Regions from separate parts of the Actinoplanes sp. NPDC004185 genome, predicted to be linked through region 1. Evidence: riboswitches for the same ligand, from Rfam matches in the RefSeq annotation. Region 1 holds a riboswitch; the other holds the start of a gene.
The links. Region 1 has a riboswitch for ZMP and ZTP ahead of ACWEOZ_RS16165 (glycine hydroxymethyltransferase). Riboswitches for the same ligand answer to the same signal wherever they lie in the genome.

Region 1 (11,802 bases):
ACCGTCGCCACGATCCAGCGGTTCGCCGCCACCAACCGGTTCGCCGGCGGCACCGAGTGGGGCCGGCAGCTCTTCTGGGACTCCACATTCGAGCTGTATTTCGTGCTCGCCGCCCGGTTGCTCTGGGCCGACCTGGACGCCCAGACCCGGCGCAACGTGCAGCAGATCGCCGTGGGTCAGGCCTCGTACGCGTACGGGCTGGGCTCCGACGACGACCCGCTCAGCGGTGACTGGTCGCCCAACGGCACGGCCGGCGGCTGGCTCGGCGACACCAAGCTCGAGGAGATGGGCGTCTACGCCCAGGCCATCGCGCCCGGCCTCGCCTGGGCCGGTGACGACGAGGCGGCCGAGGGCTGGCGGGAGCGTTTCCTGCTCTGGGCCACGAACGCGAGCGGCCTGCCCGCCGCCGACCTGGCCAACCCCGCCGTCGTGGACGGGGAACGGATCGACCAGCGGGCCACCGCGCACAACCTGCACGACTCGTTCATCGTGGAGAACCACGAGTCGGCCAACCCGCACTACCAGGCCGAGCTCTGGCGTACGGCCGGGCGCGCGGCGATCCACTTCCTGGTCGCCGGTCGCCCGCTGCCCGAGGTGCTCACCCGCCAGCCCAACGGCGCCCAGCTCTGGGCGACGTTGCGCCTGCTGGCCAGCGACGCGGGTGAGCCGGTCATGCCGATGGTCGCCGACCGCTACCACCTGTACGGCCGCGACGTGCTGCCGCTGGCGTTCCTGGCCCAGGTCCAGGGCGACCGGGATGCCGCGCGGGCCGAGGCCGACCTGGCCGAGCGCCTGGTGCCCTACCTGCGGTACGAGCCGAAGTACCAGCTCACCAAGTTCAGCGGCGAGGACAAGTACGAGCCCGAGGCCCGCGCCGAGCTGGCCATCTCGTACCTCTTCCACCGCCTGCGCGACCGGCCGGTCCAGCCGGTCGGCCGAGCGGAGTTCTTCCGCCGCGCCAGCGGCACCCGGGACTTCGGCCGTGACGTCGGCCTCACCGCCCACCAGTCGGAGCAGGCGTTCGCGGCGGCCGTGACCAAGCCCGGCTTCGTCAACTTCCTCTGGCAGCCGGGACACGACAACTGGCTGATCGACACCCGGGAGCCGGCCTTCCTGCCCCCGGACACCGCGCCGACCGCCCGGTGGACCAGGGCGTGGAGCGAGGTCCGCGACGGGGTGGACGCCACCGCCACCGTGCTGGCCGTCGCCGGCGGCCGGGCCGGCTTTGCCACGCTGCCGACCGGCACGGTCGTCTACGCGAGCACCGGGCTCCCCGGCGAGGGCCGCCTCACTCTGTTCAATCTGTACATGCCGGGTGTGCCGGGGCTGACCGGCAGCCGCCTGTTCACCACGCCCACCGGCTCGGCACTGCTCAGTGACCCGGGTGACGGCGACATCACCTTCGCCCCGCGGGACGCCCGCTGGGTGCGGATGCTGGGCCGCGAGCCCGGCACCGAGTACGGCTACTCGATCTTCACCTTCTCCGTGCTGGACACCAGCGGCGCCGACCTGGCCCAGGGGGCGATGCCGACCGCGTCCTCAGAGGACATCTGGAATCCGGCCCGCAACGCCACCGACGGCAACCCGGACACCCGCTGGGCCGTGGCCCGCGAGGAGCGCGGCCGCGCCGACAGCTGGCTCGCCGTGGACCTGGGTTCCGCCGTCCGGGTGGCCGGGGTGCGCATCGCGTGGGAGGCCGCGTACGGCAAGAGATTCGTCATCCAGACCTCGACCGACGGCCTGAACTGGACCGACGCGGCCGCGGTGCCGCAGACCCGGTCGGCCGCCGGCTGGGTCGGCATCGACGGCCGGGCCGGCCTCGTCACGCACGGCACCAAGCGCAAGATCGTGGTGAGCCCGACCGAGGTGGTCGCGCCGGCCCCGATCATCGAGGGGTATCCAGGCCGCCGCACCGACCTGGCGAAGCTCGCCGCCCGCCCGTTGCCCACCGCTCGGGGCCTGCTGATCAGCGACGCCGACGGTTATCTGAGCGTCTTCAATCTCGCGGCCCGGCCGGTGACCGGGGCCGTGGTGCGCGTGCCCTCCGCCCGCCGGCTCTACCGCGGCCACCAGGTGGCTCGCCGCCGGGGCCTGGACTGGACGGTCAGCCTGGCCGGCGGCACCGCGGTCGTCGAGCCGCCCCGGTTCACGGTCGAGGACGCGGTGCCCGACGGCACCCGGTTCGAGGTGGCCGACTCCCACCACCTGACCGTCACCGCACCCGCGAAGCACAAGGTGGTGGCCACCGTCCGGGCCGGATCCTGGTCGTCGACCATCCGGGTGTCCGCCGGACGGTCGCGCAGCGTCACGGTGCCGGGTGCCCCGGTCACCCCGACCGCCGACCTGGCCCGGGGCCGCACCACGTTCCCCACCTCGCCGCTGCCGGCCGGGATGAGTGCACCGGCCCGTGCCGTGGACGGCGATCCGCGCACGGCGTGGCGCCCGGGCCCGGCCGGCCGGATGGTCGTCGACCTGGGTGCCGTGGTGGCGGTCGCCGACGTGCAGCTGACCTGGTCCAAGGGCCGCCGCCGACCGGTACGGGTCGAGGCCTCCCGGGACGGCGTCACGTACGCGCCGCTGGGTGGGCAGGCCCGTTATGTGGCGGTCGCGGTCGAGGGCTGGCGTCCGGGCGACGCGGAGCTGGTGCATCTCACCGTCCGGTGAACCGCTGCTGGATCAGCTTTCGCATTTTGCCCCACTTTCTCCGCTCGTGGAGCGATGATTCATCGCGAGCGGAAGGTGACGGGAATGCCGAATGCAGTGCTGAACGACGCCCAGCAGGTCACGGTGAAGCGCAGCCCGATCACGGGCCTGCTGGCCGACCGCAGCCTGGCGGTGAAGAACGTGGTCGCGGTGGCCGCGATGGCGATCGTCGCCGTGGTCGTCGGCGGGCTCGGCATCTACCGGATCTCGGAGATGAGCGACGACCTCACCCAGATGAAGGCCGAGCACGTCGACAGCCTCCAGCAGGTGGCCGAGCTGCGCGGGGGCATCGCCGAGATGTTCCGCGGCATGCTGCTCTACCAGATCGGCACGGACGCCGCCGGCAAGAAGCTGGGCCGGGACGCCGTCAGCGCCGCGGACACCAAGATCGACTCTGCGCTCGGCGCCTACTCCGAGATCGCGGCGGACTCGCAGGCGCGGCAGCAGAGCCTGGCCACCTTCACCGAGGCTCTCAAGCACTACCGGGCGCTGCGCGACACCGTCCTCTTCCAGGAGCCCATCTCGGGCGGGTACACGCTGCCCGCGCCGGACCAGATCCTCAACGAGTTCAACAGCGTCGAGGGCGCCATGAACACGTCGGTGGCCGACCTGCAGAAGCTGGAGGACACCGAGGCCAACGCCCTGGCCCAGGAGGCCGGCAAGGAGTTCCGCTCGGCCCGCACCATCATGATCGCCTCCCTGATCATCGGCATCCTGCTGGCCGCCGCCATCGCCATGCTGGTGGTCCGGCTGATCAAGCAGCAGCTCGCCACCGTGGCGACAGCACTGGGCGCGGTGGCTGACAACGACCTCACCATCCCGGCCGAGGTGCGTTCCCGCGACGAGCTGGGCCGGATGGCCATGGCCGTCAACCGAGCCCGCGACGGGCTGCGCGCCACGGTCGGGTCGCTGACCACCGGCGCTCACAACCTGGGGGCCAGCACCCAGCAGCTCACCGGCGTGACGGCCCGGATCGGCGAGAGTGCCCGCGAGGCCGCCGCCCAGGCCGGTCTGGTCGCGGCGGCCGCCGGTGACGTCTCCGGCTCGGTGCAGTCGGTCGCGGCCGGCAGTGACGAGATGGGCGCCTCGATCCGCGAGATCGCCCAGAACGCGAACGACGCCGCGCAGGTCGCCTCCAGCGCCGTCGGCGTCGCCCAGAGCACCAACGACACCGTCGCCAAGCTGGGCACCTCGTCCGCCGAGATCGGCGACGTGGTCAAGGTGATCACCGCGATCGCCGAGCAGACCAACCTGCTGGCCCTGAACGCGACCATCGAGGCGGCCCGGGCCGGCGACGCCGGCAAGGGCTTCGCGGTGGTGGCCAGCGAGGTCAAGGACCTGGCCCAGGAGACCGCACGGGCCACCGAGGACATCTCCCGGCGGGTCGAGACCATCCAGGCCGACACCTCCAGCGCGGTCGAGGCGATCGGCGAGATCTCGCAGATCATCCAGCGGATCAACGACTACCAGGTCACCATCGCCTCGGCGGTGGAGGAGCAGACGGCGACCACGGCCGAGATGAGCCGCAGCATCGGCGAGGCGGCCGGCGGCAGCTCGACCATCGCGACCAACATCAACGGCGTGGCGCACTCGGCCGAGCAGACCAGCAGCACACTGGTGGAGGCGGACGCCGCGGTGAGCCAGCTCAACGGGGTGGCCGAGGAACTGCGCGTGGTGGCGGAACGCTTCCGGGTCTGAGCGCCCGGACCGGAACGGACGAGGGCCTGCCGGCCGCAGCCGGCAGGCCCTCCGCCGTCACCGCCGCGGGGCGTCGGCCAGCCGGAACAGCGTCAGCCACTGCTCCGGCCAGACCAGACCCACGGGTACGCCGGTGGCCAGCCGCGCCGCCCGGAACGCCGAAGAGACGCGCCGGTCGCCGTACCGCCGGGACAGTGAGCTGTGCAGCGAGCCGCCGACGCCGGTGAAGCCCACCTCGACGAACCGCCGGTAGGCGGGCAGAGCCGCCGGCTCGACCAGCGGCACCCGCCGCCGTTCCAGGCGCAGGATGCCGCCGTCGACGCGCGGCACCGGGCGGAACGCCGACCGGGGGATCCGGCCCGCGAGCGTCCAGCTCATCAGCGGCCAGGTGCTGATCGTGAGCCGGGTCCACCGCCCGTAGCCACCGGTGCGTTTGCGGGCGTACTCGAGCTGGGTGAGCAGGGTGGCCGCGGTCAGCGTGCGGGCGTGCAGGCACCAGTCCACGACCGCCGACGTCAGCGCGTACGGGATGTTGCCCACCACCGCGAACGGCCGGTCCGGCGGCGTGGCCCGCAGGAAGTCCGCCACCCGTACGGTGAGGCCGGGCAGCGCCGGCAGCCCGGCCGCCACCTGCGGGTCCACTTCATAGCTGACCAGGTTGCGGGTGTGCCGGGCCAGCTCGGCGGTGAGGACGCCGCGGCCGGCGCCCACCTCGTACACCAGGTCACCGGGCCGGATGCCGGCCGCGGCGACGACCTGACGCACCGCGCGCGGATCGGAAAGGAAGTTCTGGCCGAACGCCCGGCGCGCGCGGGCGTGCTCGCGTCCGGCCGGTTTCGAACGGGGTAGTGCCATGGCCGTGGTCCTGTCTGCCGCCTTCTCGGCGGCGAACGCGGACAGGCGTCATCGTGGCCCGTCCGGTGGAAGAGGACGCGGGGGGCCCTGGCGCAGCAAGCGGCTCTAGGCGGTGCGGCGGCGCAGGGCGCGACGCCGGTGGCGCAGGCGGGACGAGTGCAGCGGTCCCCGCGCCACGGGCGTCAGAGCCCGGCCGAGGAGAGCATGCGTCGTAGGCATCCGGTGACCTTAACCTCGGCCGCCGGGGCCGGTCATGTGGTTTTCTCCGGTGCGCCGCGGGTGAAAAGCGGTGGCGGCCCGGACGCGGCTCTGGTTGCGTTCAGGGGATGACCGACTTCGATGATCCCGCGTTCTTCGGCGACCGCTGGGCGAGTCGCTACGACGACCTGAGCCAGGGCCCGGACCCCGCGGCGGCCGTGGACTTCCTGGCCGGGCTGGTCACGCCCGGGGCCCGGATCCTCGAGCTGGCCATCGGCGGCGGCCGGGTGGCGATCCCGCTGGCCCGCCGGGGCTTCGCCGTCGAGGGCGTCGAGGCGTCCCAGGCCGTCGTGGACAAGCTCCGCGCCGTGCCGGGCGGCCAGGACCTGCCCGTCCGCACCGCGGACATGGCTGATGTGCCCAGCACCGGGCTGTTCCCGCTGGTGTACGTCGTCTGGAACAGCCTGTTCAACCTCACCAGCCAGCAGCGTCAGGTGGACACGTTCCGCAACGTGGCGCGGGTGCTGGAGCCCGGCGGGGCGTTCGTGCTCGAGTGCTACGTGCCCGACCCCGCCGCCTACGACCGGCAGTTCAGCACCGACGACGTACGGGAGGACTCGGTCGGCTTCACCCTCACCGTGCACGACCGGATCGCCCAGCGGATCCAGATGCAGCACGTGACGGTGGACGGCAAGGGCGTCCGGCTCCTGCCCACCGCCCACCGCTACTGCTGGCCGGCCGAGCTCGACCTGATGGCCCAGCTCGCCGGCTTGCACCTGCGGGAACGGTGGGCGGACTGGGACCGTACGCCGTTCCGCGCCACCAGCGGCAGCCACATCTCGGTCTACGCCAGGCCCTGACCGAGCGTGCTCGCGGCGGCCTGCCGCAGATCGATGTCGCCGATCAGCCGGCGGGCGGTCTCCTCGTCCAGCTCACGCCGCATCATGGCCTCGCTGACCGCCAGCCGCTGCTGGTCGTAGCCGTCGCCGGCCGCCGTCGCGATCTCCACGCCCCGGGCCAGCATCGCCCGGGCCTGCTCCTCCTCGCCGCTGACGTCCAGCCGCAGCCACCGGACCAGCAGGCGGATCGTGGTGCCCTGCAGCAGCAGGGTGCCCAGGGTGACGAACAGCGCGATGGCCTGAATGGCGTCCCGGCCGGGGACGCTCTCCGGGACCGCGGCCGCCGCGGCCAGGGTGAGGATGCCGCGCATGCCGGTCCAGCCCACCACCACGCTCTCCCGTACGCCGGGAGCCGCCAGGCGGGTGCGGTCGCGGTCCTCGCGGCGGCCACGGGACCGGCGCTGCGCGATCCGGGCGGCCCGGCCGGGGTCCCGGGCGAGCCGGGCCCGGGCGAGGCGGTCGCCCATCCGCCACCGCCCGAACAGCAGGAACACGCCGACGAGCCGCAGCAGGACGGCGGCGATCAACAGCACGCCGGCCGCGATGAGTGTGCGGCTCAGGCCCGGCTCCGGCTCGGCGGCCAGGTCGTCCAGCACGAACCTCAGCTGCAACCCGATGTATGCGAAGACGAACGTCTCCAGCAGGAAGTCGACGACCGGCCAGAAGGCGTCCTCCTGCAACCGGGTCCGGTAGGCGCCCGGATACTGGTGCCGCGGGTCCAGGGACGTGTTCGCGCTGATCAGGAAGGCCGCGGAGACCACCGCGATGATGCCGGAGGCCTCGACCTGCTCGGCCAGCAGGAACGCGGTGAACGGCACCAGCAGCACCAGCGTGGTCTCCAGGGTCGGATTGCCCAGCCGCTTGCGCAGCAGCAAGGTGGCCGCCGTCAGCAGACCGCCGATGGCCGCGCCGAGGGCCGCGTTGCGCAGCAGCTCCAGGGTGCCGGCGCCCCAGCTGGTGTGCTCCCCGGCGACCGCGGCCACCGCGATGCTGAACAGGGTGAGTGCGGTGGCGTCGTTGACCAGGCTCTCCCCGGTCAGGATCGAGGTGACCCGGCGGGGCAGGCCCAGCTCCTTGCCGTGCGACACGGTCGTGATGGTGTCCGGCGGGGCCAGCACCGTACCGAGCACGAAGGCGGCGGCCAGCCCGATCGACGGCAGCAGCCACGAGGTCACCACCCCGAGGGCGCCCGCGGTCAGCACCACCAGCAGCACCCCGAGGTCGATGATGCTCCGCAGGTTCTGCCCGAACCCCGTGGCCGAGGCGTTGCGGGTGGCCGAGTAGAGCAGCGGGGGCACCACGATCGCCAGGATCAGCTCGCTGTCCAGCTCCAGCCGCGGCACCCCGGGCACGAAACTGATCCCGGCGGCCAGCGCGACGATGACCAGCCCGGGCTGCACGCCGCGCCGGTGGGCCAGGGCGGACACCGCGATGCCGGCTCCGGCGATGAGCAGGATCTGTACGCCGTTCATGATCGCCAGGCTAGTGGCCGGGCCCGCCGGTGTGACGTACTCCCTGGATGAGCGATCGCGTGGCCGGGGCCGCGCCGGTATGCTGGTCGGCGGGCCGTGACTGGCGCGTTCGGATGGGCCAACCATCGGGGAGCGGCCCCGTGCCGGACGACCGTTCTCCGGAGACGACCTGCCGTGCGCCTGGGCCTCTTCACCTGTGATAGGGAGGTCCGATGTCTGCACTGAACGCCGAATCGACCGCGTTCCGCTCCGCCCTGGAAGCGGTCCGCGCCGTCGAGCCCCGCATCGCCGACGCGATCGCCAAGGAGCTCACCGACCAGCGTGAGTCCCTCAAGCTCATCGCCTCCGAGAACTACGCGTCCCCGGCCGTGCTGCTCGCGATGGGCAACTGGCTCTCCGACAAGTACGCCGAGGGCACGATCGGCCGCCGCTTCTACGCCGGCTGCCAGAACGTCGACACCGTCGAGTCCGTCGCCGTCGAGCACGCCAAGGCCCTGTTCAACGCGCCGTACGCGTACGTCCAGCCGCACTCCGGCATCGACGCCAACCTGGTCGCGTACTGGGCGATCCTGGCCGACCGGGTCGAGGCGCCGGCGCTGGCCAAGGTGCAGAAGCGCAACGTCAACGACATGACCGACGCCGAGTGGGCCGAGCTGCGCGCCGCGTTCGGCAACCAGCGGATGCTCGGCATGAGCCTGGACGCCGGCGGCCACCTCACCCACGGCTTCCGGCCCAACATCTCCGGCAAGATGTTCGACCAGCGCAGCTACGGCGTCGACGCGGCCACCGGCCAGATCGACTACGCGGCGCTGCGTGAGTCGGCCAAGGAGTTCAAGCCGCTGGTCATCGTGGGCGGCTACTCGGCGTACCCGCGCAAGGTGAACTTCCGCATCATGCGGGAGATCGCCGACGAGGTCGGCGCGACCTTCATGGTCGACATGGCCCACTTCGCGGGCCTGGTCGCGGGCAAGGTCTTCACCGGCGACTTCGACCCGATCGCGAACGCGCACATCGTCACCACCACGACCCACAAGAGCCTGCGCGGCCCGCGCGGCGGCGCGGTCTTCTGCCAGCCCGAGCTCTCCGACCAGGTCGACCGGGGCTGCCCGATGGTCCTCGGCGGCCCGCTCGCGCACGTCATGGCGGCCAAGGCGATCGCCTTCGCGGAGGCCCGCCGGCCCGAGTTCGCCGACTACGCCCAGCGCATCGTCGACAACTCGCAGGCCCTGGCAGCCGGCCTGACCAGCCGCGGCGCCACGGTCGTCAGCGGCGGCACCGACAACCACCTGGTCCTCATCGACGTCGACAAGTACGGCCTGACCGGCCGCCAGGCCGAGCAGGCGCTGCTCGACTCGGGCATCGTCACCAACCGCAACGCGATCCCGCAGGACCCGAACGGCGCCTGGTACACGTCCGGCATCCGGATCGGCACCCCGGCGCTGACCACCCGGGGCCTGGGCACGGCGGAGATGGACCAGATCGCCGAGCTCATGCACACGGTGCTGAGCAGCACCAAGGCCGGCGCCTCGAAGGCGAAGTTCGACCTGGACGCGGCGGTCTCCGACCGGGTCGCCAAGCAGGCGACCGAGCTGCTCGCCGACTTCCCCCTCTACCCGACGGTGGACATCTCGGCCTGAGCAATGCCCCAGGCCGTGCTGTGAGATTCGGGGACCCGCTCATGAGCGGGTCCCCGAACTGTTCATCGACCGAGGTTGTTGTCGTCGCAGGTGGTGGAGACGGTCCCGGGTGAGGGTTGCTCGCAGGCCGGTTCGGCGTCGTCGGACGACGGACACCCGGTCAGGAGTAGCGCAGTCGACGCCGCGACCGCGGCGCAGATCGCAAGGTGCCTCCAGGGCCGGCGCCCGGTCGGCGTGGCCGGTCGGGGACCGGCAAACGCGGGGTCAGGAGCCGTAGTGCTTCTTGAGTCCATGTGGTCACCCAGACTTGAGTCGCGGTAGCTGCATCGGTCGGCGCTGGAGTCGAGGGCATTGATCCGTCGAGCCGGAAAGAGAATGCGACTGCGGCACCTTCACCGTCCAGCGTGGTTGGCGTCAGGGCGACACCACCGTAGCTTGCCGCTCGGCGAACGCTTCGCGGGTGATGTAGCGCTTGAGGCATCGCATGATCCTGGTCCTGGTCGGTCGCGGGCACCGGCTGAACGTTGGACAGCACGGGGACGAGGGAGGCCGGCTCCGGATTCCTGGCCGCCGGCCGGGCATTTGCCCCACTCTGTTTTCCCGGGCGCGCCGCCGAACACCAGGCCTGCCGCCGCCGAACAACGGATCACTCCGGCGCCATGGCGCCGTGTCACCGCTGACTGTTGATCGTGGGTGACCGAACGGCCGAACGCTGCGGAGTGCATGCCGCCTCCTTCACTCCCAAGGGTGCAAAACGGGCTCTTCAACGGGCAAAACGGGCTGGCATCATTTGGCCGGTGAACGGCCGCGGGCCGTTTCTCACCTCCCCCCGTTGGTAGCTCTTGGCGATGCCGTGCGCATTGCTTCGGAAGGCGACAAGTGCGAGACAGCAATTTTGCGGGGCATGGGCGGGCCGACGTGGTGGCGTTGATTCCGGCACACAACGAGGAGCGCTCCATCGGGGCGACCATCGAGGCTCTGCTGGCGCAGACCCGGGTGCCGGACCGGATCATCGTGATCGCGGACAACTGCTCCGACAACACTGTTGCCGTCGCCGCGTCGTATCAGCACCCGTCGTTGACGGTGACGCGGACGGTCAACAACCGGGACAAGAAATGTGGTGGCCTGAACGCGGCGTGGCGGCAGTACGCCCTCGACTCGGACATCGTGATCTGCCTGGACGCCGATACGATTCTGCCGGGCAACGCCGTCGAGGACTGGGTGCGGGAGTTCGCCGAGGACCCCGGCCTGGCCGGGTCGAGCAGCAAGTTCACCATGCGCGGCACCGAGTTCCTCGTCCGGTTGCAGCGGGCCGAATTCGCCAAGTGGACGGACGCCTCGCTGCGACGGGGGTGGACGTCGGTGCTCGCCGGGACAGCCTGCGCGATGCGGAACTCGGTGCTGCACGAGGTGGTGCGCACCCATCGCCGATACGGGCCGTGGCTGCACGCCAGTCAGGTCGAGGACTTCGAGTTGACCTACCGGATCCGCGAACTCGGCTACTACTGCCGGGTCTCCCCGACGGTGCGCGCCTACACCGACGCGATGCGTACGGTCAAAGCGCTGTGGGGCCAGCGGATGAAGTGGCAGGTCGGCACCGTCGAGGACCTCATCCGTTTCGGCCTGAACCGCAGAACGTGGATCGATTGGCGGCAGCAGGCGGCCGGCCTGCTCGCGGCTACGGTGCGGTTCGGCTGGCTCTTCTGCACCGTCCTCTACGCCGCGCTCGGGATCCTGCATTTCGCGCCGATCTGGTTCCTGGTGCCGCTGCTGTTCATCGCCAACGACGTGAAACAAGCGCTGCGGATCCCTGACCGTGACCGCTGGGACGTTCTTCTCGCTGCTGTGCTGCTGCCGCAGGAAGCGTTCGCCTGGATGCGCGCCGGCTGGTTCATCGCTGCCTGGTTCGAAGTTCTGAAAAGCAAGTTCACCGGTAAGCGCAAGGACCGCTGGAATCTGCAGTACGCCGCCGAAGGCGCGGCTTAACCAATACTGAAAGGGCAAATAACAATGTATGGAACGAAGATGGCGTTCGCGGGTGGTGGCGCTGTTCCCGTCGCCGGTGTGCTCATCGACCTGCCGGCCTGGATTCTCGCGTCGGTCACCATCACCTTCGCTGTCGGGGCGGTCGTCGGCCTGCTTCGCCCCAGCGGCAAGACGAAGCCCTGACGGCCGCCGGTGACCGTCGGCCTGCGGCAGCGTGCGGTTGCGATGGTGGGTCTGGTGATCGCCTCGGCCGGCCTGTACGGGCACATCGCCGGAGCATCCGAAGCGATGGTCGGTGACCCTCCCTGTGGGACTCCGCTTCTGAACGTCCCGGGCAGCGCACCCGGACCCCCG
Region 2 (11,802 bases), on a different contig from region 1:
CAGACGCAACCTGTACGCCAGGTAGACCTCACCGTCCGCGACGATCGAGGACGGCGCGCCCGCCCACGCTCCCGGCTCGTCACCGGGCGGCTCGACCACCACCGTGGCGTCTTCCCAGCGAGGCAACGGGAGGGCTTGAGTTCCGATGGACAAGGCGGCTCCGTTTCGTGGCGTCAGCGACACAGCGAAGAGTATCGGGTGAAGCTTGCATGATCTATGGGGAAGGTAGGGATTCCCGGCAGGTCACCGCGCGCGGGCGTGTCGGTCCACGGAGAGCCAGTCGTCGTAGCTCTCCCCCGTCACGTCCTGCAGCAACGCTATGTCGTCAACGAACAAGGGCAGCAGCGCGGCACGTTCCTGCGGGGTGGTCACCGGCCGCGTGCCCTGCTTGCGGTGCAGCACGGTCAGGATCGGGCCGCGGGCGGCCAGGCGCAGCGGTACGGGGAACCGGTGGCCGAACTGCCCGCCGGCCCGCAGCAGCCCGCGCAGCACCCGGTTGACGCCGTTGTCCTCGACGACGTGGCGGTTCACGTTCTCGCGGGGGATCTCGCGCAGCACGCCGGCCGGCACGCCGAGGAAGTCGCAGACCCGGTCGAGCGTGGCGGCGGGCGCGTCCTTGAGCTCGCGGTAGCGCAGCAGCAGCACCTGCTCGCGGGGGAAGACCTTGTAGAGGTGCTGCACCTGGCGGCCGTAGAGCCCGAGGCTGATGTAGTGCCAGAAGTCGGCCCAGCCGTCCGCCTTGCGCTGCTCCTCGGCCCGGCAGGCGGTGAGGAAGTCGGCCTCCGGCTCCAGTCCGGCGTTCCACAGGTGCGTCCAGTTGGAGTGCGCGCGGTCCACCGGGTCACGCAGCAGCAGGATCAGCTTGGCCTCCGGGACCAGGGCCTGGATGCGGTCGTGGGCGTCCAGGTCGTACAGGTAGAAGGGGGTGGCCTCGCCCCGCAGCGTGCCCGGCGGCGCGGGCGCGAACAGTGCCTCGTAGTCGGCGCGGCGCCACACGTGCTCCTGGTAGGTCTGCACGTCGCCCGGCCCGCCGAGCCTGGGCGGCGGGCCGTCGGAGAGGAAGAACTTCGGCTCCTTGACCCTGGACAGGTAGAGCTGAGGATGCCGGACCAGCGCGGCGTGCAGGGCCGTGGTGCCCGCTTTGGGGACGCCGGCGATCAGGAAGTCCGGGAGCGGCATAGGGGCTACCTCCTCGTACGGTGCGGCGGCGCCACCCGGCGAGGTGCGCGGCGCCCCGCGAAGTAGAAGTTAGCCTACAGAAACAGTAGGTTTTCGCGACCCGGTGTCCACACCGTGAGCAGGGTGGGTACCCACCGGCGGCGCGACCACTCCCCTCGGCGCTCCCGGATCGCGGTCAAGCGCGCCGGTGCCACCAGCGACGACGGCGGTAGCGCGGGCACACCTCGGGGCCGCAGAACGTGCACTCGGTGCCGGCGCGATGGTGCTCGTGGGCGGATCGCTGATGGCCGCAGACACACAGCGCGTCGGTCGCCGTCACCGGATCACCCACGGTGCCGACGACCGCGCGGTACGGCACCCAGCCGGCTCGGACGTCACCGGGACAATTTATCCATCGACCGGCTCCGGCACTGTCCCGCCCCAGATCTAACCCGTTTGCACCCGTGAGACTACAGCCCGTGACATTACCGAGAGTGATTCGGATCACTCGGCGTTATCCGACATTTGGACTATGCCCCGATCGCGGCCACCGATCCATCGGTTGACCCGGAATAGTGCCGCGACGCCCGTCTCCGGCCTCCACTGCCTCGGTGTCCGTTACTGGGTGTGACGACTGGGGCTTGCGTACGATCTTGTTGCCCATGTGCATAACCCCAGGTCATTCGATTGGTCAGGGTTCACCGCACGGGCATCGTCACCCTGGCCCTTTGGTTAGTTGACGCTACGTAGCGTGTTGCTAGATTTGTCGGCAGAAGCGAGCGACCTGCGTTCCCCTCCCCGGAAACCGCCGATTACGTCGCAACTGCCGCCCCCGAAGGGACCGACATGCAGCTTTCCACGACCTCGGGCAACACGCCGAGTAACGGGCAGCCGTCACCGACCGTAAGCGTCGTGATTCCGACCCTGAACGAAGAGCGGAACCTGCCGCACGTGTTCGCCAAACTGCCCGACGGCATCGACGAGGTGATCGTGGTCGACGGCGGATCGCGGGACCGCACGGTCGCCGTGGCCCGCGAGCTGCGCCCGGACGTGGTGATCGTGCAGCAGACCCGTACCGGTAAGGGCAACGCCCTGGCCTGTGGCTTCGCCGCCTGCACGGGCGACATCATCGTGATGATCGACGCCGACGGCTCGACCGACCCGGCCGAGATCCCGAGCTTCGTCGCCGAGCTGGTGGCCGGCGCCGACTTCGTCAAGGGCTCGCGCTTCGACAAGGGCGGGCACAGCCACGACATCACCAAGCTGCGCAAGCTCGGCAACGACGGCCTCAACCTGGTGGTGAACGTCCTGTTCGGGACCCGGTTCACCGACCTCTGCTACGGCTACAACGCCTTCTGGCGCCGGGTCGTGCCGACCCTGGCCCTGCCCGACCCGGCTCTGCCGCGGCCCACCGACGGCAGCAAGCTCTGGGGCGACGGCTTCGAGATCGAAACGATGATCAACATCCGGGCCGCCGCCGACGGGATGAAGGTCGGCGAGGTCGGCAGCATCGAGCACGCCCGCATCCACGGACAGAGCAACCTGAACACCTTCCGGGACGGCTTCCGGGTGCTGCGCACCATCTTCAGCGAGTACGGCCGGATGCGCCGTCAGCGCCGCACCGGCAGCCAGGGCACCGGCGTCATCCTGCACCAGCACCCGACCGCCACCCCGGCTACCACCACGCCGGTGCACGTGCTGAACAAGGTCGTCAACCGCCCGCCGGTCGCCGGCGTCGCCCCGGCCGGGGACTCTCGCCAGCACGTCGCGCACCTCAACCGGGGCCTGCGCCGCGACGACGTCGGCACCCGCCGCACCGACGACATCAAGGCGCTGCAGTCACGCGCCACCCGCGAGGACTGAGCTCCCCCGCCGCCAGTCCCCCGCCCCCGACCTGTCCCGAGGAGCACCCGCGTGGAACCCACCCCTCGCCCCGCCGTCAGCATCGTCATACCGACCCACACCGAGCAGCGCTGGAACGCGCTGGTGCGCACCGTCGCCTCGGCCCGGTCGCAGACGTACACCCCGGCCGAGATCGTCGTCGTGGTCGATCACAACCCGGCACTGTTCCGCCGGGTCCGGCGCGACCTGGCCGGCGTGACCGTCCTGGAGAACCTGTACGCCCAGGGCGTGTCGGGCAACCGCAACACCGGGGCGTTCCACACCAGCACCTCGCTGATCGCGTTCCTCGACGACGACACGGTGGCCTGCCCGCAGTGGCTGGAGCTCCTGATCGAACCCCTGGCGGCGGACCCGGCGGTGGTCGGCGCCGGCGGTGGCATCGACCCGGCCTGGGAGGGCCCGAGGCCGACCTGGATGCCGGAGGAGTTCCTCTGGGCGGTCGGCGGCTCGTACGCGGGGATGCCCACCACCACCGCGCCGGTGCGCAACGTGTGGTCGGCCAGCATGATCGTGCGCCGCGACACCTTTCTCTCGGTCGGCGGCTTCCGCACCGGCTTCGGCAAGCTCGGCAACCGGAACCGGCCCGAGGACACCGAGCTGTGCCTGCGGATGAGCGCCCTGGCCGGCGGCCGCTGGATGTACGTGCCCGCCGCGGTGATCCGCCACGAGGTGCCCGCGAGCAGCTCGACCTTCGGCTTCTTCCTGCGCCGCTGCTACGCCGAGGGACGCGGCAAGGTCGCCATGGCCGGCCTGCTGGACGGCAAGAGAAGTCTCGGCTCGGAACGCGACTACCTGCGCTCGCTGCCCCGGGCGGTGCTCCGCAACCTGGTCGCGGCCACCACGGGCCGGGGCGCCCACCACGCGCTCAAGGCCGGCGGGGTGCTGGCCGGCGTCGCCGCGGCCGGGGTCGGCGGGGTCGTCGAGACCGTCGCCGCCCGCCGCACGGTCACGGCCGGAGCGGCCCGATGACCGCCGGGGTGAACGGGGCCGGCGTGAACGGCAAGGTGTGGGTGCCGGCGCAGCGCACCGACGACATGATCACCGCGCCCGCGTTCGAGCCCAGCGGCGAGGTGCTGCCGGCCACGGTGCTCGACCTGGACCTGTCCGACCCGCTGCCGGCGGTCGCCGGGGTGGGCCCGGACGGCCGGCGCGTGCTCCAGGCGTGGGTACTGGTCCGGCTGTTCACCGAACCGCTGGGGACCGTGCTCACCGACGTACCGGAGCAGGGTCTGCGGCCCGCCGACCTGGCGGCCGCGATCGGCGCCGAGCTCGGCACCGCCCTGGCGCCGCGGCTCGCCGAGCTGGGCCTGTCCGCCCTGCCCATCGACGGCATCACCCCGGCGACCGAGCCGGCCTTCCTGGCCCGCCGCCGCGCGGTGCTGGCCGAAGCCCCGCCGATCACCGTCGTGGTCTGCACCCGGGAACGGCCCGGCGCCCTGGCCCGGTGCCTGGACAGCCTGCTCGCGCAGGCCTACCCGGACTTCCGGATCCTGGTCGTGGACAACGCGCCGGTCACCGACGCGACCGCCGAGGTGGTCCGCTCGGCGGCCCGCCGCGGCCCGGTCACCTACCTGAAGGAGCCGCGCGCCGGGCTGTCCTTCGCCCGCAACGCCGCGGTGGCGGCCGCGCCGGGCGAGATCATGGCCTGGATCGACGACGACGAGTACGCCGACGTCAACTGGCTGGCCGAGGTCGCCCGGGCGCTGGTCGAACACCCCGAGGCCGACGTGGTCTCCGGCGTGATCGTGCCGGCCGAACTGGAGACCCAGGCGCAGCTGTGGTTCGAGCAGTTCGGCGGGCACAGCAAGGGCCGCGGTTTCAAACCCGACGTGTTCAGCCCGGCGACCGCGCACATCCAGAGCCCGCTGTACCCGTTGCCGCCGTTCGGCACCGGCGCGAACATGACGTTCCGGGCCGGCGTCATCGAAGGCATCGGCGGCTGGGACACCGCCCTGGGCGCCGGCACCCCGGCGATGGGCTCCGAGGACACCCTGGCGTTCACCCAGGTGCTGATCGCCGGCGGCACGATCGTCTACCAGCCGACCGCGGTCACCCACCACTACCACCGGCGCGACCTCGAAGGACTGCACAAGCAGATGGTCGGCTACGGCGCCGGGCTGACCGCCGCGTACACCAGCCTGCTGCTCAAGCGGCCCGGCCTGCTCTGGCCCCTGCTGAAGCTGGCCCCGGGCGCCCTGCGCGACCTGACCAGCAAGGACAGCCTGCGGGTGTCGACGCTGCGGGAGGACTTCCCGCGGGAACTGCTGACGGCGAACCGCAAGGGCATGCTGGCGGGACCGCGCGCCTACCTGAAGGGCCGCCGGGCGGCCCGGGCCAAGGCCCGGAGCGGCCGCTGATCGTGGCGACTCAGCCGTTCACCGGAAACTTCCCCCCGGACCGGGCATTCTCGGTCAGGAGGAAGCAGATGTGGCGATCGGTCGGAAATGCGTACGCCACCCCGGCTCGACCGACCGGGGTGGCAGCCGCATGCTGAGCGCGCACCCGGCCCCGGAACCCGGCGAACCGGACAACGGACCGGTGCTGCGCCCGGCGAGCCCGATGACGTCCATCCAGCAGTACGAGTCCCCCGACGCCACGGAGGCCCAGCACATGGCGGACCAGCGCGCGGCCGACCAGCGCGCGCCCGAACCGGCCCGGACGCAGGATCGGCCGCAGGACGACCAGCCGCACCCGGACCAGCCGGTGCAGAACCGGACTGCGCCGAACCGGCCCGGCCAGGAGGGTGGCGGGGCGCGGCCGGCGCGCGGGACGGCCCGGGTACGCCCGGCGGCGCCGTCCGGTGCCGACGTGTCCGGACCGGCGGTGGCTGACATCCAGACCACGTCGGGTGTGCCCAAGGTCGTGATCCCCGCCGCGGTGCCGCCGGCCGCTCCGGCTCCGGCTCCGGCCCCGGACGACGCGGCTGAGACCGCCCCGGTCGCCACGAGTGACGTCGAGACCGCAAGCGAAGCCGAGGCCGACACCCCACCGGAACCTGCAGCCACAGCCGGAACGGATCCGGAACCCACGGCCACAGCCGGCACGGACCTGGAACCCACGGCCACAGCCAACGACGACCCCGAACCCACGGCCACAGCCGACGCCGACCCGGAACCCACGGCCACGGCCGACGCCGACCCGGAACCCGCAGCCACGGCCGACGCCGACCCGGAACCGGCGGCCACGGCCACGCCCGACCTCTCGGCCGACGCCGAACGCGGCTCCGCGGGCACGGTCACGGCAGAGCCGGCAGCGACACCCGAGGCAGGATCGACGCCCGAAGCCGGACCCGGCACGGGGGCCGAGTCGCCCGCAGAAGCCGGCCAGGACGCCGCGCCGGCGGAGGCCGCCGACGTGGCGCAGCCGAGCGCGGCACAGGAGGCGCCGGCTCCGGAAGCCGCTTCACCGAGCGAGGAAGGCAGCGCCGATCCCCCATCGGAGGCCCCGGACGCCGCCACCGAATCGGACATCGAGCAGGTAGCAGGGACAGAAGGTGAGTCCATCCCTCAAGCTCAGGTTGAGGTTGAGATCTCGTCCGAGCGCGAACCTGAAGCTGATGTTGAGGTTGAGACCACCCCGGAAGTGAGCGATTCCGAGGCGACCGCGGTGCTGGTCCTGCCCGCCGGGCCCCCGGCCGGCACCAGCCCGAAGGAGACCGCCCCGGACCAGGCCGAGCCGGACCCCGAGCCGGACCAGGCCGAGCCAGACCAGAGCGAGCCAGACCACAGCGAGCCCGACCAGAGCGAGCCCGACCGGGCCGGAACCGACCAGGATGAGCCCGAGCAGGAAGGGCCGAACCCCGACGACACGGTCGTCCTGCGCGTCGGGCCGACCGTCGAAGACACGGTCATCCTGACCCTGCCGGAGACCCCGAAGGCGACCCCCGCCCGGACCCCCGGCGAGGACACCGTGGTCATCGCGCTGCGGGCGCCCGACGACACCGTCGTCATCCCGGTCGTCAGCTCGACCGCCAGCGTCGCACCGCCGACCGATGTCGTCACCGCCGTCATTCCCGTCGTTCCCGGCCGGCGGGACAGTCAGCGGACCGAGGTCGCTCCCCCGCCCGATCCCGGCCGTAAGCCCAAACCGGCCCGGGCCCGCCGCGAGCCCCTCGACCTGGGCCACGCCCCGGCCGTCCTGACCATCTCCGCCCTCGGCGTGCTCATGGTCGCCCTGGCCTACGCCGGCGGGCGGGTCAGCACCGGCAACGCCCAGTTCGCGTACTGGGTCGGTCAGGTCGTGGTCTTCACGCCGGTCGTGGTGCGGTTGCTCAGCCGCCGGATGGCCGGGGTCGCCGAGTCGTTCCTGCTCGTCATGGGGCTGGCTCTGCACCAGTACCTGCTGAAGTGGATGTACAGCCCGGACCAGTTCCGGTTCCCCGACGAGTTGCAGCACTGGCTGGCCACCACGATCATCGTGCAGTCCGGGGAGCTGTTCCGGCCCAACCCCGCGCTGCCGCCGGCCGAGCATTTCCCCGGGCTCGCCGAGCTGGGGGCCGCCGTGGCCGCGATGACCGGGCTGCCGGTCACGGCCGCCGGCGTCATCGTCGCCGGGATCGCGCACCTGGTGTTCGTGGGCGTGCTCTTCGCGGTGGTGCTGCGGGCCAGCAACTCCCCGGCCGTCGCGGGCGTCGCCTGCGCCACGTACGCGACCGCCCTGCACTACCTGTTCTTCAACTCGATGTTCCTCTACCAGACCGCCGCCCTGCCGTTCTTCATGCTCACCATCTGGGCGGTACGCCGCTGGCGGGCCGAGGGCGGCCGGATGTTCGTGGCGCTGGCCGTGACGTCGATGGCGCTGACCACCGTCAGCCACCACGTCACCGCCCTGGCGCTGGTCGCCACGCTGACGTTGCTGGCGGTCGCCGAGCTCGTCGTGGACCAGCCGCGGCGCTGGTCCGCGCTGACGATGCCGCTGGCCGCCGCAGTCGTGGTGGCCGCCTGGATCCTGTTCGTCGCCACGGATGTCGTCGGTTACCTCGAGGAGCCGGTCGACCAGGTCGCGCGTACCGTGTCGCAGCTCTTCTCCGGGGAGAGCGACCCGGCTTCGGCGAGCGCGCCCGTCTCCGTCGGTCAGCTCGTGGTGCAGGGCGCCGGCCTGCTCGGGCTGCTGGTGCTCTATCTCGCGGTCACCCGCGACATGGTGCACCGCCGGGACCGGGACTGGTGGCGCTGGGCCGCGGTGGTCGGCGGGATGGTGTTCTTCGCCGGCAACGGGGTGCGGTTCCTGGGGCAGAACGGGCCGGAGATCGCCGGGCGGCTGTCCACGTTCACCTACATCCCGATCTCCATCCTGGCCGCGATCGGGCTGGTCCGGGGCGTGCAGCTGATCCCGGCCAAGGACGAGTTCGGGCATCGGTGGCGGGCCGCCGCGCCGGCCATCGACGTGGTCATGCCGGGCGGCTGGAACCTGTACAGCCGGGTCGCGGCCGGCTCGGCGATGATCACGCTGCTGATGATCGGGGCGCGGGCCGGTGGCTGGCCGCCGATCGCCTCCATCCTGCCGGGGCCGTACCTGGCCGGCGGGTACGAGCGGTCGGTCGACGCGTACGGGGTGGCGTCGGCCGACTGGCAGCGCACCACGCTGGGCCCGGGCAACCGGGTCGGCGGCGACGCGACGTCGGTCTCGCTCGCCTCCACGTACGGGCGCCAGGACCCGGTCCGCGAGGTGGGCTCCCTGTACTACGCCGACGTGTGGGGGCTGGAGCAGGACGACCTGGTGCAGCGCGTCCACGTGCAGTACCTGGTCGTGGACCGGCGGCTGAGCACCCAGTTGCCGGAGAGCGGCGCGTACTTCGAGAGCGACCCGAGGTCCGGGCAGATCACCTCGCCGCTGACCGTCGGGCAGCTCGGCAAGTTCGACACGCTGGCCGGGATGGACCGGCTCTACGACAACGGCACTGTCCGCATCTACCGGACGGGGGTCCAGTGAGCGCTCTGCTCTCCCGGGTCGTGGCCGCGCTGGCCGTCGCCGCCGGCGCCGCCGTCCTGGTCGCGCCGCAGGCCCTGGCCATCGCCGGTGGGCTGCTGCTCGGGTTCGTGCTGCCCGGGATGGCCCTGCTGGGCGTGCTGTTCCGGCGCCGGGCGCTGACCGCGGTCGAGCGCACGGTGCTCACCCCCGCGCTGAGCATGGGCGTGCTGATCGTCGCCGGCCTGGCCATCCACGTCGTGGGCCTGCGCATCGACCGGCTCGCCTGGACCGTGGCCACCGTCGGGGTGACGCTGGCTGGGGTGGTCGCCGCCCGGCTGCTGCCGCCGCGCCGGGTGCGCGCGGCGGACGGCGCGGAGCCGCAACCCCGGCCGGTGGGCGAGAAGCTGGTGCGGATCGGCGTCGGCGAGAACACCGTACGGCTTCCCCTGAACGGCGTGGCGGAGGCGAACACCGTGGCCGAGGCGAACACCGTGGTGATGTCGATCGTGCCCGCCGTGCCGGAGGAGGACGAGCAGCGCGCCGCCGCCGCCGAGGAGAAGGCCCGGCGCCGGCGTCTGCTGCGCCAGTTCCTGCCGCTGGTGGCAGTCGCGGCCGTGCTGGCCGGAGCGAGCTGGCTGTCGTTCACCACGTCGCGGGCCACGCACGACACCGTCGTGACCGCACTGTCGGCGACACCGTCGGGCCCGGTCAACGCGGCCGGGAACCGTACGGTGCGGGTGTCGGCGACCGGGCTGGTCGCCTCGGACGGGCCGTACACGCTCAGCGTGACCGGCCCGTCGGGGACCGCGACGGTCAAGCGCACGGTCACGGTCACCGGCGACGGGACCTGGAGCGAAGCGCTGAGCCTGCCGGGCGCGCAGCGGATGCGGGTGAGCCTCTACCGGTACGGGGACACCACCGCCTACCGCACCCTCTATCTCAGCGCCGTAGACTGACGCGGACACGCGACTGGCGGCATCGAGGATGGGGACCACCATCGGGGAGCTCGCCGTGGGGGCCGTCCGCCTGGGTGCCCACGCCGGAGTGGAAGCTGTATGTCCGTAGAGCATGAAGCAAGGCTGCTGCCCGGCAAGCCGGTGGCCGACGAGGTCCTGGCCGACGTCGCGCAGCGCGTGACGAAGCTGCGCGAGGCCGGCGTCCAGCCGTCGCTGGCGACCGTGCTGGTCGGCGACGACGACGCCAGCGCCGGATACATCCGGATCAAGCAGCGCCAGGCCGCCGAGCTGGGTTTCGTCTCGCCGCACGTGCACCTGGGCGCGGACGCGACGCAGGACGACCTGCTGCGGGCGATCGACCAGCTCAACGCCGACCCGGCCGTGCACGCCCTGCTGATCCAGTACCCGCCGCCCCCGCACATCGACTACGACGCGGCGCTGCTGACCGTCGACCCGGACAAGGATGTCGACGGCATGCACCCGCTCAACCTGGGCCGGCTGTCGGTCGGCCTGCCCGGGCCCCGGCCGTGCACCCCGGCCGGCATCGAGGCGCTGCTGGCGTACCACGACGTGCCGGTGGCCGGCCGCGAGGTGGTCATCCTCGGCCGGGGCGCGACCATCGGGCGCCCGCTGGCCATGATGCTGGCGCAGAAGCGGCCGACCGCGAACGCCGCCGTGACGGTCGTGCACACCGGCGTGCCGGACTGGCAGCGCTACACCCGGCGGGCCGAGATCCTGGTCGCCGCAGCCGGCGTGCCCGGCATCATCCAGCCCGAGCACGTGCGGCCGGGCGCGACGGTCATCGGCGCCGGCGTGCGCTACGAGGGCCGCCGGCTGCTGCCGGACGTGGCCGAGGAGGTCGCGCAGGTCGCCGGGGCGGTCACCCCGCGGGTCGGCGGCGTGGGCCCGACCACCGTGGCGATGCTGTTCCGCAACGCGATCGAGGCGGCGGAGAAGGCTAGCCGCTGAAGCGGGCGCTCGCCGCCATCGCCCGGTACGCCGCCAGCGACTCGGCGTCGGTGTCGATGCGCCACTTCTCCTCGTACCCGGGGTGGGTGTCGGTGTCGAACCAGGTCACCGCGCCCACCGCCGGGTGCGCCTCCACCCAGCGCGCGAAGAGCGTGATCCAGTCGGCCTTGGTCCGGCCGCCCCGGTCCACCGAGCCCACCTCGGTGATCATGATGGGTTTGCGGGCGGCGTACGCCCGGTAGATGCCGGCGAACAGCTTGTCCGGGGTCTCGCGGTGCAGGTTGTAGCCGGAGACCCCGACCCAGTCGACGTACTCGTCGCCGGGGTAGAGCGCCGCGAAGGTGTTCCACTCCGCGGCCGGGTCGGAGTTCCAGTTCGGGCTCCACACCCACGACACGTTGGTGGCCTTCTCCTCGGCGAAGATGCGGTGCAGGCGCTGCCACGCGGTCACGTACGCCTGGCCGTCCTTGCCGTTGCGGGCGGCGCTCCACTTGTACCAGTCGCCGTTCATCTCCCAGCCCCAGCGCAGCAGCACCGGCCGGTCCTGGCGCTTGAGCCGGCGGGCGGCGCGCGCGATGAGCGCGTCGCTCGCCCCCGAGGTGATGTCGGGGAGCGGGCAGCCGCGCCACGACACCATCGGGGTCGCCTTGGCCGGCAGGCCCTCGATCGCCTGCGGCAACGTGTCGGTGAAGTCGTAGAAGACGTGCACGATGCGCTCGTCGCGGCCGAGCTGGTTGCGCCGCAGGGCCAGGCTCTCGGTCAGCGACCTGCCCTCCAGCCCCAGGTAGGCGCCGAGCATCGCCCGGCCCGGCCGGAACGGCACCGGTCCGCCGCCCCGGGTGACCACCGCCGGCGTGGGGCTCGGGCCGGGCTTCGCCGACGCGGCCCGGCCCGGCGAGCTGGTGGC

Region 2: it holds a riboswitch for ZMP and ZTP, as region 1 does, so the genes downstream of both, ACWEOZ_RS41895 (bifunctional 5,10-methylenetetrahydrofolate dehydrogenase/5,10-methenyltetrahydrofolate cyclohydrolase) here and ACWEOZ_RS16165 (glycine hydroxymethyltransferase) in region 1, are expected to answer to the same signal.

What each region holds. Positions count from the first base shown of each region.
Region 1 is NZ_JBSGFR010000013.1:175,967-187,768, reverse strand. It holds gene ACWEOZ_RS16190 (discoidin domain-containing protein) at 1-2,664, shown strand, start outside; gene ACWEOZ_RS16185 (methyl-accepting chemotaxis protein) at 2,749-4,401, shown strand; gene erm (ErmE/ErmH/ErmO/ErmR family 23S rRNA (adenine(2058)-N(6))-methyltransferase) at 4,459-5,256, opposite strand; gene ACWEOZ_RS16175 (class I SAM-dependent methyltransferase) at 5,583-6,314, shown strand; gene ACWEOZ_RS16170 (cation:proton antiporter) at 6,299-7,825, opposite strand; ZMP/ZTP riboswitch at 7,912-8,018, shown strand; gene ACWEOZ_RS16165 (glycine hydroxymethyltransferase) at 8,038-9,462, shown strand; gene ACWEOZ_RS16160 (glycosyltransferase family 2 protein) at 10,390-11,448, shown strand; gene ACWEOZ_RS16155 (hypothetical protein) at 11,488-11,631, shown strand.
Region 2 is NZ_JBSGFR010000078.1:14,722-26,523, forward strand. It holds gene ACWEOZ_RS41860 (hypothetical protein) at 1-153, opposite strand, end outside; gene ACWEOZ_RS41865 (sulfotransferase domain-containing protein) at 244-1,179, opposite strand; gene ACWEOZ_RS41870 (glycosyltransferase family 2 protein) at 2,005-3,021, shown strand; gene ACWEOZ_RS41875 (glycosyltransferase family 2 protein) at 3,073-4,029, shown strand; gene ACWEOZ_RS41880 (glycosyltransferase) at 4,026-5,417, shown strand; gene ACWEOZ_RS41885 (hypothetical protein) at 5,548-8,991, shown strand; gene ACWEOZ_RS41890 (hypothetical protein) at 8,988-9,926, shown strand; ZMP/ZTP riboswitch at 9,926-10,009, shown strand; gene ACWEOZ_RS41895 (bifunctional 5,10-methylenetetrahydrofolate dehydrogenase/5,10-methenyltetrahydrofolate cyclohydrolase) at 10,026-10,895, shown strand; partial or broken gene ACWEOZ_RS41900 (glycoside hydrolase family 26 protein) at 10,885-11,802, opposite strand, start outside.